DNA from 2 places in the Streptomyces sp. NPDC029151 genome. Region 1 is predicted to be linked to the other one. Evidence: predicted binding sites of a transcription regulator. Region 1 holds the regulator's gene; the other holds the start of a gene.
The links. Region 1 encodes HrcA, which represses chaperone genes, less so after heat shock. Its sites were predicted from a motif close to TTNGCACTCNGNNNNNCNGAGTGCNAA; they were not measured.
Positions count from the first base shown of each region.

Region 1 (6,857 bases):
GCCGTGGGCCAGCTCGCGCCGCACGAGTCCGCCGTGTGTCCCGCGCCTTGGTCCGGCTCGCCCCGCACAGGAACCGCCGTGCGTCCCGCGCCGTGGGCCAGCTCGCCCCGCACAAGACGGCCGTGCGTCCCGGGCCGGGGGCTCGCGCCGCACAGGACCGCCGGGTGTTCCGGGCCGGGGCCGGCTCGCCCCGCACGAGTCCGCCGTGTGTTCCGGGCCGGGGCCGGCTCGCCCCGCACGAGGCCGCCGTGCGTCCCGCGCCGGAGGCCGGCTCGCCCCGCACAGGACCGCCGGGCGTCCCGCGCCGGGATCCGGCTCGCCCCGCGCGAGTCCGCCGGCCGTCCCGCGCCGGAGGCCCGCCGCAGCCGCCGTCCCGCGCCGGAGGCCCGCCGCGGCCGCCGTCCCGCGCCGGAGGCCCGCCGCGGCCGCCGTCCCACGTCGGAGGCCCGCCGCAGCCGCCGTCCCGCGCCGGAGGCCCGCAGCCGCGCCCGGCCTCCGCTCACCCCACACCGAACCGCCTCGCCAGTTCGTCCCGCTGTCGTCGTACGAAGTCCGCGTCCACCACCGCTCCGTGGCCGGGTACGTACAGCGCGTCCTCGCCGCCGAGGGACAGCAGGCGGTCGAGGGCGTCCGGCCAGCGGGACGGGACCGCGTCCGGGCCCGCCTGGGGCTCGCCGGACTCCTCCACCAGGTCGCCGCAGAAGACCACCTCCGGATCGCCCGGCACCAGGACCGCGAGGTCGTACGCGGTGTGGCCGGGGCCCACGTTGGCCAGCAGCGCCTGGCGACCGCCGCCGAGGTCGAGGGTCCACTCGCCGGAGACCAGGTGCCGGGGGGCGGTCAGGGCCTCCACGGCCTCGTCGGCGTCGGCCACCGGCAGCCCGTTGCGGACCGCGTCCAGACGCAGCTCGTCGCGCTCGTGCGTCAGCGCGGCGTCCACCCCCACCGCCCCGTACAGCTCCGCCCCCGCGAACGCCGCCGCGCCGAAGACGTGGTCGAAGTGGGGGTGGGTGAGCGCGAGATGGGTCACACCGCCGCCCGCCAGCCGCTCGGCCCGCGCGCGCAGCCGGGCCCCCTCCGCCAGGCTCGAACCGGCGTCCACGAGGAGGGTCGTGCCCTCCCCCAGGACCAGCCCCGCCGTGCAGTCCCAGCCGGGCAGCCGGCACCGCCCCACCCCGGCGGTCAGCCGCTCCCACCCCAGCTCTTCCCAAGTCACGGTCATACCCGCGACGCTAGCGGTACGACCCCGTACCGCGGCCCGACCTTGCCCAGTGTGCACCCGACAGCCGTACACTGGGCCGGGGATCGCTGGCACTCGCGTGGGAAGAGTGCCAGGCGGAGGACCCGAAGGGACGAGGGGACGACATGCTGGAGGTGCGCGCGGATGCTGAGTGAACGCAGGCTTCAGGTACTGCGCGCCATCGTCCAGGACTACGTGGGCACCGAGGAGCCGGTCGGGTCGAAGGCCCTGACCGAGCGGCACAACCTCGGCGTCTCCCCGGCGACCGTCCGCAACGACATGGCGGCCCTGGAGGACGAGGGGTACATCGCCCAGCCGCACACCAGTGCCGGGCGCATCCCCACCGACAAGGGCTACCGGCTGTTCGTGGACAAGCTCGCGGGCGTGAAGCCGATGACCGCGCCCGAGCGCCGCGCCATCCAGAACTTCCTGGAGGGCGCCGTCGACCTCGACGACGTCGTGGCGCGGACCGTGCGGCTGCTCGCCCAGCTCACGCGGCAGGTCGCCGTCGTGCAGTACCCGTCGCTGACCCGGTCCACGGTCCGGCACGTCGAGCTGCTCTCGCTCGCTCCGGCGCGCGTGATGCTCGTGCTGATCACGGACACCGGCCGGGTCGAGCAGCGCATGGTCGACTGCCCGGCGCCGTTCGGCGAGGCCTCGCTGGCGGATCTGCGGGCGCGGCTGAACAGCCGGGTCGCCGGCCGCCGTTTCGCGGACGTGCCGAAGCTGCTGGAGGACCTGCCGGACGCCTTCGAGCCGGAGGACCGCGGTACGGTCTCCACGGTGCTCTCCACTCTTCTGGAGACACTCGTGGAGGAGAACGAGGAGCGGTTGATGATCGGCGGCACCGCCAATCTGACCCGTTTCGGACATGACTTCCCCCTCACGATCCGGCCCGTCCTGGAGGCACTGGAGGAGCAGGTCGTGCTCCTCAAGCTCCTCGGCGAGGCGAAGGACCCGGGCGTGACCGTGCGCATCGGCCACGAGAACGCCCACGAAGGACTCAACTCCACCTCCGTCGTGTCGGTCGGCTACGGTTCTGGCGGCGAGGCGGTTGCCAAGCTCGGCGTGGTCGGACCGACCCGCATGGACTACCCGGGAACGATGGGAGCGGTACGCGCAGTGGCACGGTACGTCGGACAGATCCTGGCGGAGTCGTAAGTGGCCACGGACTACTACGCCGTTCTCGGCGTGCGCCGCGACGCGTCGCAGGATGAGATCAAGAAGGCGTTCCGTCGGCTCGCTCGCGAGCTGCACCCGGACGTCAACCCCGATCCGAAGACCCAGGAGCGGTTCAAGGAGATCAACGCCGCTTACGAGGTGCTGTCGGACCCGCAGAAGAAGCAGGTCTACGACCTCGGCGGCGACCCGCTCTCCCAGTCGGGCGGGGCCGGCGCGGGCGGCTTCGGCGCCGGCGGCTTCGGCAACTTCTCCGACATCATGGACGCGTTCTTCGGTACGGCGTCGCAGCGCGGGCCGCGCTCGCGCACCCGGCGCGGCCAGGACGCGATGATCCGGATCGAGGTGGAGCTGGACGAGGCGGCCTTCGGGACCACCAAGGACATCCAGGTCGACACCGCGATCGTCTGCAACACCTGCAACGGCGAGGGAGCCGCCCCCGGCACCTCCGCGCAGACGTGTGACATGTGCCGCGGCCGGGGTGAGGTCTCCCAGGTCACCCGGTCCTTCCTGGGCCAGGTCATGACCTCCCGCCCGTGCCCCCAGTGCCAGGGCTTCGGCACGGTCGTGCCGACCCCGTGCCCGGAGTGCGCCGGCGACGGCCGGGTCCGCTCGCGGCGGACCCTGACCGTGAAGATCCCGGCCGGTGTCGACAACGGCACCCGGATCCAGCTCGCCGGCGAGGGCGAGGTCGGCCCCGGCGGCGGCCCGGCCGGCGACCTGTACGTCGAGATCCACGAGCTGCCGCACCCGACGTTCCAGCGGCGCGGTGACGACCTGCACTGCACGGTCACCATCCCCATGACGGCGGCGGCCCTCGGCACCAAGGTGCCGCTGGAGACGCTGGACGGCATGGAGGAGGTCGACATCCGGCCCGGCACCCAGTCCGGCCAGTCGATCCCGCTGCACGGCCGGGGCGTCACGCATCTGCGCGGCGGCGGCCGGGGCGACCTGATCGTGCACGTCGAGGTGACCACCCCGACCAAGCTGGACCCCGAGCAGGAGCGACTGCTGCGCGAGCTGGCCAAGCTGCGCGGCGAGGAGCGGCCGCAGGGGCAGTTCCAGCCCGGTCAGCAGGGGCTGTTCTCCCGGCTGAAGGACGCGTTCAACGGGCGCTGACGTGGCCCGCGGGGCCGGCCGGGACGTGCGGGGACCGGCCCCGGGCCGGCGCGGCCGGGCCGGTCGGCGGAGGCTGTTCCCCGGCCCGGAGGACGCGTTCGGCGGGCGCTGCCCCTGACCGTCCCCCGACCGTCGGGGAACGCCGGGCGGCGGCGTACGGAGGGCTCCCGCCCCGTGTGCCAGGGGCCTGATGCCGGGGGAAGCCCGGATTCGGACTTGTACGGAGGACGTGACAACATGCGGTCATGTCCTCCGCACTGACCGATCTCTTCCCCCAGCCGATCGTGCAGGCCCCCATGGCGGGCGGCGTCTCCGTCCCGCGGCTCGCCGCCGCCGTCTCCGAGGCCGGTGGCCTGGGCTTCCTCGCCGCCGGGTACAAGACGGCCGACGGCATGTACCAGGAGATCAAGCAGCTGCGGGGGCTCACGAGCCGCCCGTTCGGCGTGAACGTGTTCGTGCCGCAGTCGGACCAGGCCGAGTCCGGCGCGGTGGAGGTGTACGCGCACCAGCTGGCCGGCGAGGCCGCCTGGTACGACACCGAGCTGGGCGACCCGGACAGCGGCCGCGACGACGGCTACGACGCCAAGCTCGCCGTCCTCCTCGACAACCCGGTGCCGGTGGTCTCCTTCCACTTCGGCGTGCCGGCCCGCGAGGTGCTCGACCGGTTCCGCCGGGCCGGGACCCTCACCCTGGTCACCGCCACCACCGCGGAGGAGGCCCGCGCGGTCGAGCGGGCCGGGGCGGACGCGGTGATCGCGCAGGGCGTGGAGGCCGGCGGCCACCAGGGCACCCACCGGGACCTCCCGGAGAACGACGGCTCCGGCATCGGACTGCTGTCGCTGGTCGCGCAGGTGCGGGAGGCCGTGCGGATCCCGGTCGTCGCCGCCGGCGGCATCATGCGCGGCAGCCAGATCGCCGCCGTCCTCGCGGCGGGCGCGAGCGCGGCCCAGCTGGGCACCGCCTTCCTCGCCACTCCCGAGTCCGGGGCGCACGCCCTGCACAAACAGGCGCTGACCAACCCCCTGTTCGCGCGCACCGAGCTGACCCGTGCCTTCACCGGACGCCCGGCCCGCGCGCTCGTCAACCGCTTCCTGCGCGAGCACGGCCCGTACGCCCCCGCCGCCTACCCGGAGGTCGGCCACCTCACCGCGCCGCTGCGCAAGGCCGCCGCGAAGGCCGGGGACGCGCAGGGCCTGGCGCTGTGGGCGGGACAGGGGCACCGGATGGCGCGGGAGCTGCCGGCCGGACGGCTGGTGGAGGTACTGGCGGCCGAACTCGCCGAGGCCGGGACAGCGTTGTCGGCCGGGGGTGGTGCGTGATGACCGCGCCGGTGTTCGTCGTCGACTCGCTGGAGGGCGTGGGCCCCGGCTCCGTCGTCGACGTCCAGGGCCCCGAGGGGCGGCACGCCGTCTCGGTACGGCGGTTGCAGCCGGGCGAGCACGTGGTCCTCACCGACGGCAGGGGCCGGGGCGCGGCCGGGGCCGTCGTCAGCGTGTCGGGCAAGGACCACCTGGTGGTCGAGCCCTCCGAGTTCCCGGTGGAGCCCGAGCCCAGCCCCCGCATCACCGTCGTCCAGGCCCTGCCCAAGGGGGACCGCGGCGAACTGGCCGTGGAGACGATGACGGAGACCGGTGTCGACGCGATCGTGCCCTGGCAGGCGGCCCGGTGCATCACCCAGTGGAAGGGCGAGCGGGGGCTGAAGGCGCTCGCCAAGTGGCGGGCCACCGCACGGGAGGCCGGCAAGCAGTCCCGGCGGCTGCGCTTCCCGGAGGTCGCGGACCTGGCGACCACCAGGCAGGTCGCCGAGCTCCTCGCCGCCGCCGACTTCGCCGCCGTGCTCCACTCCGACTTCGAGCACGTCAGCCGGCCCCTGGCCACCGCCGAACTCCCCACCGAGGGCGAGATCGTGCTGGTCGTGGGGCCGGAGGGCGGCGTCTCCCGGGACGAGCTGGCGCTCTTCGAGGAGGCGGGCGCGAAGGCCTGCGTCCTCGGTCCCACCGTCCTGCGCACGTCCACCGCCGGCACCGCCGCGACGGCCCTGCTGCTGGGCCGCACCGGCCGCTGGTCCTGACCCCTCGTCCCGACCCGTCGCGGAGGCCCCGTGGAACTCGCCCAAGTCCGGCTCCTGGTCACCGACTTCCCCGCCTGCTACCGCTTCTACGCCGACGTCCTCGGCCTCAAGCCGCAGTCCGGCGCCGCACGCGGCCCGTACGAGAAGTTCAGCCCGCACACCGGCTCCGCCGGGATCGCCCTGCAGGACCGGGCGATGATGGCCGAGGTCCTGGCCGAACTGGGCGACACCGCCACCGGCCACCGCTCCCTGGTCGTCCTGCGCGTGGACGACCTCGACGCCTACTGCGCGGAAATCACCTCCCGCGGCGCCACCCTGCTGCACGGTCCGGCCCCCATGACCGACCGCATGCGCGTCGCCCACCTCAAGGACCCGGAGGGCAACCTGGTGGAGCTCCAGGAGTGGCTGCTGCTGCGCGGCTGACGGCGGGCAGCAGCAGCCAGCCGTCCACCTCGCCGGCCACCGGCCCGCCACGGCCCCGCAGTTCGTCGACGAAGGCCCGGACGACGCGGGGTTCGTGCAGGTTGACGGTGTGTCCGTGCCGGTCGAAGACCAGACCGGAGTGCCCGTAACCGCCGACGACCACGCCGGGGAACACGATGTGCGTCACGGTCCCGTCCCGGTTGAGCGAGAGCACCTCCGTACAGGGTCCGCCCTCGGTGTGGCGGTGCCGGACCCGCCACCGGTACTCGGTCCCGTCGGGCAGGACGAGCCGTCTGAGCCTGCGTTCACTGCGCACCGGACCACCGTAGGCGGCCCGCCCCCCGAACGGGTGAGTGGCCGTATGCGGGCTTCCGCGCGGTGCGGGGCGGTGGCACGCTGCGCTGTATGGGCGTATCGAGGCGGATACGGCGCGGGTCGCGGACGGCGGCCGTGGTGGGGCTCGTCGCGGTGGGCGCGGGAGCCGTCGTGGCGTGTCAGCCCGGCGGGCTCGGGTCCGCGACCGTCGCCTACACCACGGACCGGACCGCGACCGCCGCGCTGGAGCACCGGCAGGTAAACGTCGCCTGGCTGACCTGCACCGGGCGGCAGGGCGACGACGGCACCCGGGGTGCCTCGCCGTCGCCGACGGAGAGCACGCTCGTCTCCGTCGACTGCCGGGGGGAGACGGACGACGGACGGAAGATCGTCGTCACCGGGGTGGTGACCAAGGCCGTCGACGGGGCCTGCGTCCGCGGTGACCTGACGGCCAAGGTCGGCGGCAGGCAGGTCTTCCACGTCGACGGGCTGGGCGACTGCTCGGCGACG
Region 1 covers NZ_JBVHWQ010000002.1:957,328-964,184, reverse strand. The annotation lists gene ACZ4VF_RS12105 (MBL fold metallo-hydrolase) at 500-1,222, opposite strand; gene hrcA (heat-inducible transcriptional repressor HrcA) at 1,385-2,401, shown strand; gene dnaJ (molecular chaperone DnaJ) at 2,402-3,538, shown strand; gene ACZ4VF_RS12090 (nitronate monooxygenase) at 3,784-4,857, shown strand; gene ACZ4VF_RS12085 (16S rRNA (uracil(1498)-N(3))-methyltransferase) at 4,857-5,609, shown strand; gene ACZ4VF_RS12080 (VOC family protein) at 5,640-6,032, shown strand; gene ACZ4VF_RS12075 (hypothetical protein) at 5,974-6,348, opposite strand; gene ACZ4VF_RS12070 (hypothetical protein) at 6,438-6,857, shown strand, end outside.

Region 2 (6,857 bases), on a different contig from region 1:
CCTGGGCGGGAGGCTGTGCGTCCGGCACGGTGCGCTCGACGTGGAGGAGTTCGAGGAACTGGCCGCCGCAGCCCCCGAAACCGTGCGGCTCGAATACGTCAACGGAAAGGTAGTAGTCAAGGCCATGCCGGACGGCAACCACACGTCGATCTTCATGTGGCTGCTGCGCCAGTGCATGCAGCAACGGCCTGAGCTCGACCTCGCGCCCGAGCGAGGCGTCAAGGCCGAGGCGTACCGCAAGGGACGTGCCATCACGGACGGCTTCCTCGCGCCCGTGGACCACTTCAAGGGACACGGCAACTGGTCCGAGACCGACGGCGCCCTCATGGCCGTGGAGATCACCTCCCACGACCGCGACACCGACCAGCGCGACCGCGTCGACAAGCCCGTGGGGTACGCGGCGGCCGAGATTCCCGTCTACCTCCTCATCGACCGTGACAGCCGCACGGTCAGCGTGTACAGCGAACCGAAGGACGGGCGTTACCTCCAGTGCTCCACCCACCCCTGGGGCGCCACCGTCGAGCTGCCGCCGCCCGTGGGCATCACCCTCGACACGGACAAGCTCAAGGACTACGCCGACTGAGCCGGAACCCGGGAACGCCCGAGGGCGGCACCCCCAGCCGGAAGCTGGACGTGCCGCCCTCGGTTCGCAGGACAGGCGATCAACCCTCAGGGTCGATCAGAAGTCCATGTCACCGCCCGGCATGCCGCCGCCGGCCGGCGCGGCGGCCTTCTCCGGCTTGTCGGCGATGACGGCCTCGGTGGTGAGGAACAGCGCGGCGATGGAGGCGGCGTTCTGCAGCGCGGAACGGGTCACCTTCGCCGGGTCGATGATGCCCTCGGCGACCAGGTCGACGTACTCGCCGGTCGCGGCGTTGAGGCCGTGGCCCGGGGTGAGGTTGCGGACCTTCTCCACCACGACGCCGCCCTCGAGGCCGGCGTTGACGGCGATCTGCTTCAGCGGGGCCTCCAGGGCGATGCGCACGGCGTTGGCGCCGGTCGCCTCGTCACCCTCGAGCTCCAGCTTCTCGAAGACCTGGGAGGCCTGCAGCAGGGCCACGCCACCACCGGCGACGATGCCCTCCTCGACGGCCGCCTTCGCGTTGCGGACGGCGTCCTCGATGCGGTGCTTGCGCTCCTTGAGCTCCACCTCGGTGGCGGCACCGGCCTTGATGACGGCCACGCCGCCCGCGAGCTTCGCCAGGCGCTCCTGGAGCTTCTCGCGGTCGTAGTCCGAGTCGCTGTTCTCGATCTCGGCGCGGATCTGGTTCACGCGGCCGTTGACCTGCTCGGAGGAGCCGGCACCGTCGACGATGGTGGTCTCGTCCTTGGTGATGACGACCTTGCGGGCGCGGCCCAGGAGGTCCAGGGTCGCGTTCTCCAGCTTGAGGCCGACCTCCTCGGAGATGACCTCGCCGCCCGTGAGGATGGCGATGTCGCCGAGCATGGCCTTGCGGCGGTCGCCGAAGCCCGGGGCCTTGACGGCGACGGACTTGAAGGTGCCGCGGATCTTGTTGACGACCAGGGTCGACAGGGCCTCGCCCTCGACGTCCTCGGCGATGATCAGCAGCGGCTTGCCCGACTGCATGACCTTCTCCAGGAGCGGGAGCAGGTCCTTGACGGAGCCGATCTTGGAGTTCGCGATGAGGATGTACGGGTCCTCGAGCGACGCCTCCATGCGCTCCATGTCGGTGGCGAAGTAGGCGGAGATGTAGCCCTTGTCGAAGCGCATGCCCTCGGTGAGCTCGAGCTCCAGGCCGAAGGTGTTGCTCTCCTCGACGGTGATGACGCCTTCCTTGCCGACCTTGTCCATGGCCTCGGCGATCAGCTCGCCGATCTGGGTGTCGGCGGCGGAGATGGACGCGGTGGAGGCGATCTGCTCCTTGGTCTCGACGTCCTTCGCCTGCTCCAGCAGGGCGGCGGAGACGGCCTCGACGGCCTTCTCGATACCGCGCTTCAGAGCCATCGGGTTGGCGCCGGCGGCGACGTTGCGCAGGCCTTCCTTGACCAGGGCCTGGGCGAGCACGGTCGCGGTGGTCGTACCGTCACCGGCGACGTCGTCCGTCTTCTTGGCGACTTCCTTGACCAGCTCGGCGCCGATCTTCTCGTACGGGTCCTCGAGCTCGATCTCCTTGGCGATGGAGACACCATCGTTGGTGATCGTGGGGGCGCCCCACTTCTTCTCGAGGACGACGTTGCGGCCCTTGGGGCCGAGCGTCACCTTCACGGCGTCCGCGAGCTGGTTCATGCCGCGCTCGAGGCCGCGCCGCGCCTCCTCGTCGAACGCGATGATCTTGGCCATGTGAAGTGGTCCCTCCAGGACTGGGGGTGATTCCTTCGGACCGCGCCCGCGCCCGCGACGGACGGCTCGCCGGCCTCGTGATCCCTTGCACCACACGGCCCGCGGGCCTCACCGACCCGGTCCTTCGCTGTCACTCTCACCTTCAGAGTGCTAACGCCAATGATTAGCACTCGGCATGGTCGAGTGCAAGCGCCCGGCGGGGTACGGCGTCCCCGTCAGCCACCCGCGAACAGAGCCGTCCGGGTACGGCGAAGGGCCCGCACCCTCTGCGAGGTGCGGGCCCTTCGGACAAGAAACGTTCAGGCGGTGACGCGAACCATGTCGGCCTGCGGGCCCTTCTGGCCCTGCGAGATCTCGAACTCGACCCGCTGGCCCTCTTCCAGGGTGCGGTAGCCGTCCATCTGAATGGCGCTGTAGTGGACGAAGACGTCCGCACCACCGTCGACCGCGATGAAGCCGTACCCCTTCTCCGCGTTGAACCACTTGACGGTGCCCTGAGCCATGCCTAACTCCCCTATTACTGGCCCTTGCACAGATCCACACTTCGCGGACCCGGGTCAGACCTCACCCCCCATTGGTCGGGGGCGTGCGCCGGAACGCGTCGACCGCGGCTGAATGTATCTGTCCAACTGCCGTCTGCAACAGGTCAATCGGACGAGAATTCTGGACGCGAGGGGTCAGGAATCTGGGGAGAATTCACCCGGATTCGGGGCAAGTCGGGCTCCATAAAAGCCGCAAAAGCCACAGAGAACCCGCACACTTTGGCTACTTCTTGTCGGGGCGCGCGGCATGTTTTCCGGGCCCGCGACCCGGGGGTCCCGGCCGTGTTCCCCAACTCTACCGCGCTCAATCACACAGAATTGCCCCCTCCGCTTCTCTCACGGAGAGGGCAATCCGACAGACACTCGGTAATCGACGTTACCGAAGGTAATGAGCGGACATATGGACGGCTCAGCCGCCCGCGACCGCCGGAATGATCGACACGCCGGCGCCGTCCGGGGTCACCGTCTCCAGGCCCTGCTCGAAACGGACGTCGTCGTCGTTGACGTACACGTTCACGAAGCGGCGCAGCTTGCCCTGGTCGTCCAGCACGCGCGCGGCGATGCCCGTGTGGTTCTTCTCCAGGTCGGCGATGACCTCGGCGAGCGTCGCGCCCTCGGCGGCGACCTCGGCCTGCCCGCCGGTGTAGGTGCGCAGGATGGTGGGGATGCGAACGGTCACGCTCATGCGGTCGGACCTCCGGTCGGGTTCACGGGTGCGGCGGGGCGGTGCCCCAGGGGGGCGGGGCTGTGACGAGTGTGCGGCTGCCGCCGCGCGGGCGCGACCGGCCCCCACCGGCCGGCGGGGTGTGTGCGGCCTCCCGGCGCGGCGCCCGTCATGCGAGGCCGGCCTCTCGGAAGGAGTCCAGGGTGGGGCGGATCGTGGCGGTCAGGCCGGTCCCGGCCACCGCGTCCAGGGTCTTCAGGCCGTCGCCGGTGTTGAGGACGACCGTGGTCTTCGCCGGGTCCAGCAGGCCCGCCTCGAGCAGCTTGCGGGTGACGCCGACGGTCACCCCGCCGGCCGTCTCCGCGAAGACGCCCTCGGTGCGGGCCAGCAGCTTGATGGCGTCCACGATCTCGGCGTCCGTCACGTCCTCCACGGCACCGCCGGTGCGGCGGGCGATGTCCAGGACGTACGGACCGTCGGCCGGGTTGCCGATGGCCAGGGACTTGGCGATGGTGTCCGGCTTCTGCGGGCGGACCACGTCGTGGCCGGCCTTGAAGGCGGTGGACACCGGGGAGCAGCCCTCGGCCTGCGCGCCGAAGATCTTGTAGGGCCTGTCCTCGACCAGCCCCAGCCTGATCAGCTCCTGGAGCCCCTTGTCGATCTTCGTGAGCTGGGAGCCGGAGGCGATCGGGACGACCAGCTGGTCGGGCAGGCGCCAGCCCAGCTGCTCGGCGATCTCGTACGCGAGGGTCTTGGAGCCCTCCGCGTAGTACGGCCGCAGGTTGACGTTGACGAAGCCCCAGCCCTCGCCGGCCGGGTCGCCGATCAGCTCGGAGCAGAAGCGGTTCACGTCGTCGTAGTTGCCGTCGATGCCGACCAGCTCACCGCCGTAGACCGCGGCCATGACGACCTTGCCCTGCTCCAGGTCGTGCGGGATGAACACGCAGGAGCGGAAGCCGGCCCGGGCGGCGGCGGCGCCGACGGCACCGGCCAGGTTGCCGGTGGAGGAGCAGGAGAGGGTGGTGAAGCCGAAGGCGCGGGCGGCCTCCAGGGCCTGGGCGACGACCCGGTCCTTGAAGGAGTGGGTCGGGTTGCCGGAGTCGTCCTTCACGTAGAGCCCGCCGGTCACGCCCAGCTCGCGCGCCAGGTTGTCGGCCTTGACGAGCTTGGTCCAGCCGGGGTTCAGGTTGGGCTTGCCGGCGACGTCCGCGGGCACCGGCAGCAGCGGCGCGTACCGCCAGATGTTCGCGGGACCGGCCTCGATGCGACGGCGCAGTTCCTCGGTGTCGTAGGCGGAGAAGTCGTAGGCGATCTCGAGCGGGCCGAAGCACTCCTCGCAGGCGAAGACCGGGCCGAGCGGCACCCGGTGGCCGCACTCGCGACAGCTCAGTGCCGCGGCGGGGCCGAGGTCGACGGTGGATTCGCTGGAGGTTGCAACTGTCTGCACAGCCATGTGAGGCGAGGCCCTTTCTCCTCATCTTCCTCACGACGCATCTCGCCGTGAGACGGATTTGGCACCTTCCCTAGCCGGGAGCCTCGCTGTGAAAGACGAGAATCGGCTGGAGGGTTGCCGGGGCTTCATCGGGCCGTGTCCCTCTGCCCCTCTGGATGAGCGGTATGCGGTTGTGAACGCCGGCCGACCCCCGACATGCGATGGTCATCGGCGTTGTTCAAGACTGTAACCGAAGGCCAGGACAGTTGAGATAGTCGTCCGAACCGCGAGATGGATCACACGGTGGCGTGTGGTCGTGACAGTGAGGAGCCGCCGACCGTGCTGGAAGAAGTCGAGCGCTGGCTGAGCACCCGCTCCTGGTCCGTGGCCGACCGCCCGCTGCACCAGGTGCTGGCCGCCAAGCAGCGCACCGGCCAGACGATCAGCGTCGTCCTGCCCGCCCTCAACGAGGAGGAGACCGTCGGCGACATCGTCGCGGTCATCCGGCACGACCTCGTGGAGCGGGTGCCGCTCGTCGACGAGGTCGTGGTCGTCGACTCCGGCTCCACCGACCGCACCTCCGAGGTCGCCGCCCGCGCCGGCGCCCGGGTCGTGCACCGCGACGACATCCTGCCGCGCATCCCCGCCGTCCCCGGCAAGGGCGAGGTGCTGTGGCGCTCGCTGCTGGTGACCGGCGGGGACATCGTCTGTTTCATCGACGCGGACCTGAGGGAGTTCTCCTCCGACTTCGTCACCGGGATCGTCGGCCCGCTGCTCACCGACCCGGACGTCGACCTGGTCAAGGGCATGTACGACCGCCCGCTCGCCGGCGGTGCCGGGCAGGGCGGCCGGGTCACCGAGCTCATGGCCCGTCCGCTGCTGAACATGCACTGGCCGCAGCTGGCCGGGTTCGTGCAGCCGCTGGGCGGCGAGTACGCGGCCCGCCGCTCCCTGCTGGAGCAGCTGCCGTTCCCCGTGGGCTACGGCGTGGAGCTGGGCATGCTGGTCGACGCGCTGCACCTGGTGGGCCTGGACGCGCTGGCCCAGGTCGACGTGGGCGTGCGCAAGCACCGGCACCAGGACGGGCAGGCACTCGGGAGGATGGCGGCGGCGATCTACCGCACGGCCCAGCTGCGGCTCGCGCGCGGGCACCTCGTCCGGCCCTCCCTCACCCAGTTCGAGCGGGGGCAGGACGGGTTCGAGCCGCGTACCTACTCGGTGGACACCGAGGAACGGCCGCCCATGGTGGAGATCGCGGAGTACGCCGAACGGAAGGTGGCGTGAACGTGCCGTATACGGTCCTTCCGCCTGGCGAGCCCTACGTTTGAGGGTTTGGGGGCCGGGCTAGGTTGAGGCGTATGGCTTTCACGCGTGCTGCTGGTGACAAGGCTCAGGTGCTGGTCGCGTCGAATCGCGGCCCGGTCTCCTATCAGGTGGGCGAGGGCGGTGCGCTGCACGCCAGACGGGGCGGCGGCGGCCTGGTCTCGGGGCTGTCCGCCATCGGCTCGGACGCGGGCTCGGTCTGGGTCTGCGCCGCGCTCGGCGACGGCGACCGGGCGGCGGTGCGGCGCGCGGACGGCGGGCTGCTGCCGGCCGAGGACACCGGCGGGCAGCGGGTGCGGATGCTCGACATCGACGCGACCGTGCACGCCGAGGCGTACAACGGGATCGCCAACTCGGTGCTGTGGTTCGTCCACCACATGCTGTACCAGACCCCGCTGGAGCCGGTCTTCGACGCGGAGTTCCGCCGGCAGTGGGGGTCGTACGAGGCCTACAACCGGGCGTTCGCCGAGGCGCTGGCGGAGGAGGCCGCCGAGGGCGCGGCGGTGCTGATCCAGGACTACCACCTGGCCCTCGCCCCCCGGATGCTCCGCCGGCTCCGTCCCGACCTGCGCATCGGCCACTTCTCGCACACCC
Region 2 covers NZ_JBVHWQ010000006.1:438,901-445,757, forward strand. The annotation lists gene ACZ4VF_RS24375 (Uma2 family endonuclease) at 1-583, shown strand, start outside; gene groL (chaperonin GroEL) at 680-2,302, opposite strand; gene ACZ4VF_RS24385 (cold-shock protein) at 2,602-2,805, opposite strand; gene ACZ4VF_RS24390 (MoaD/ThiS family protein) at 3,254-3,529, opposite strand; gene thrC (threonine synthase) at 3,678-4,961, opposite strand; SAM riboswitch class I at 4,980-5,123, opposite strand; gene ACZ4VF_RS24400 (glucosyl-3-phosphoglycerate synthase) at 5,280-6,224, shown strand; gene ACZ4VF_RS24405 (alpha,alpha-trehalose-phosphate synthase (UDP-forming)) at 6,299-6,857, shown strand, end outside.
Region 2: a site for HrcA is predicted at 2,466-2,492, ahead of groL (chaperonin GroEL). Genes of this name have one in related genera too.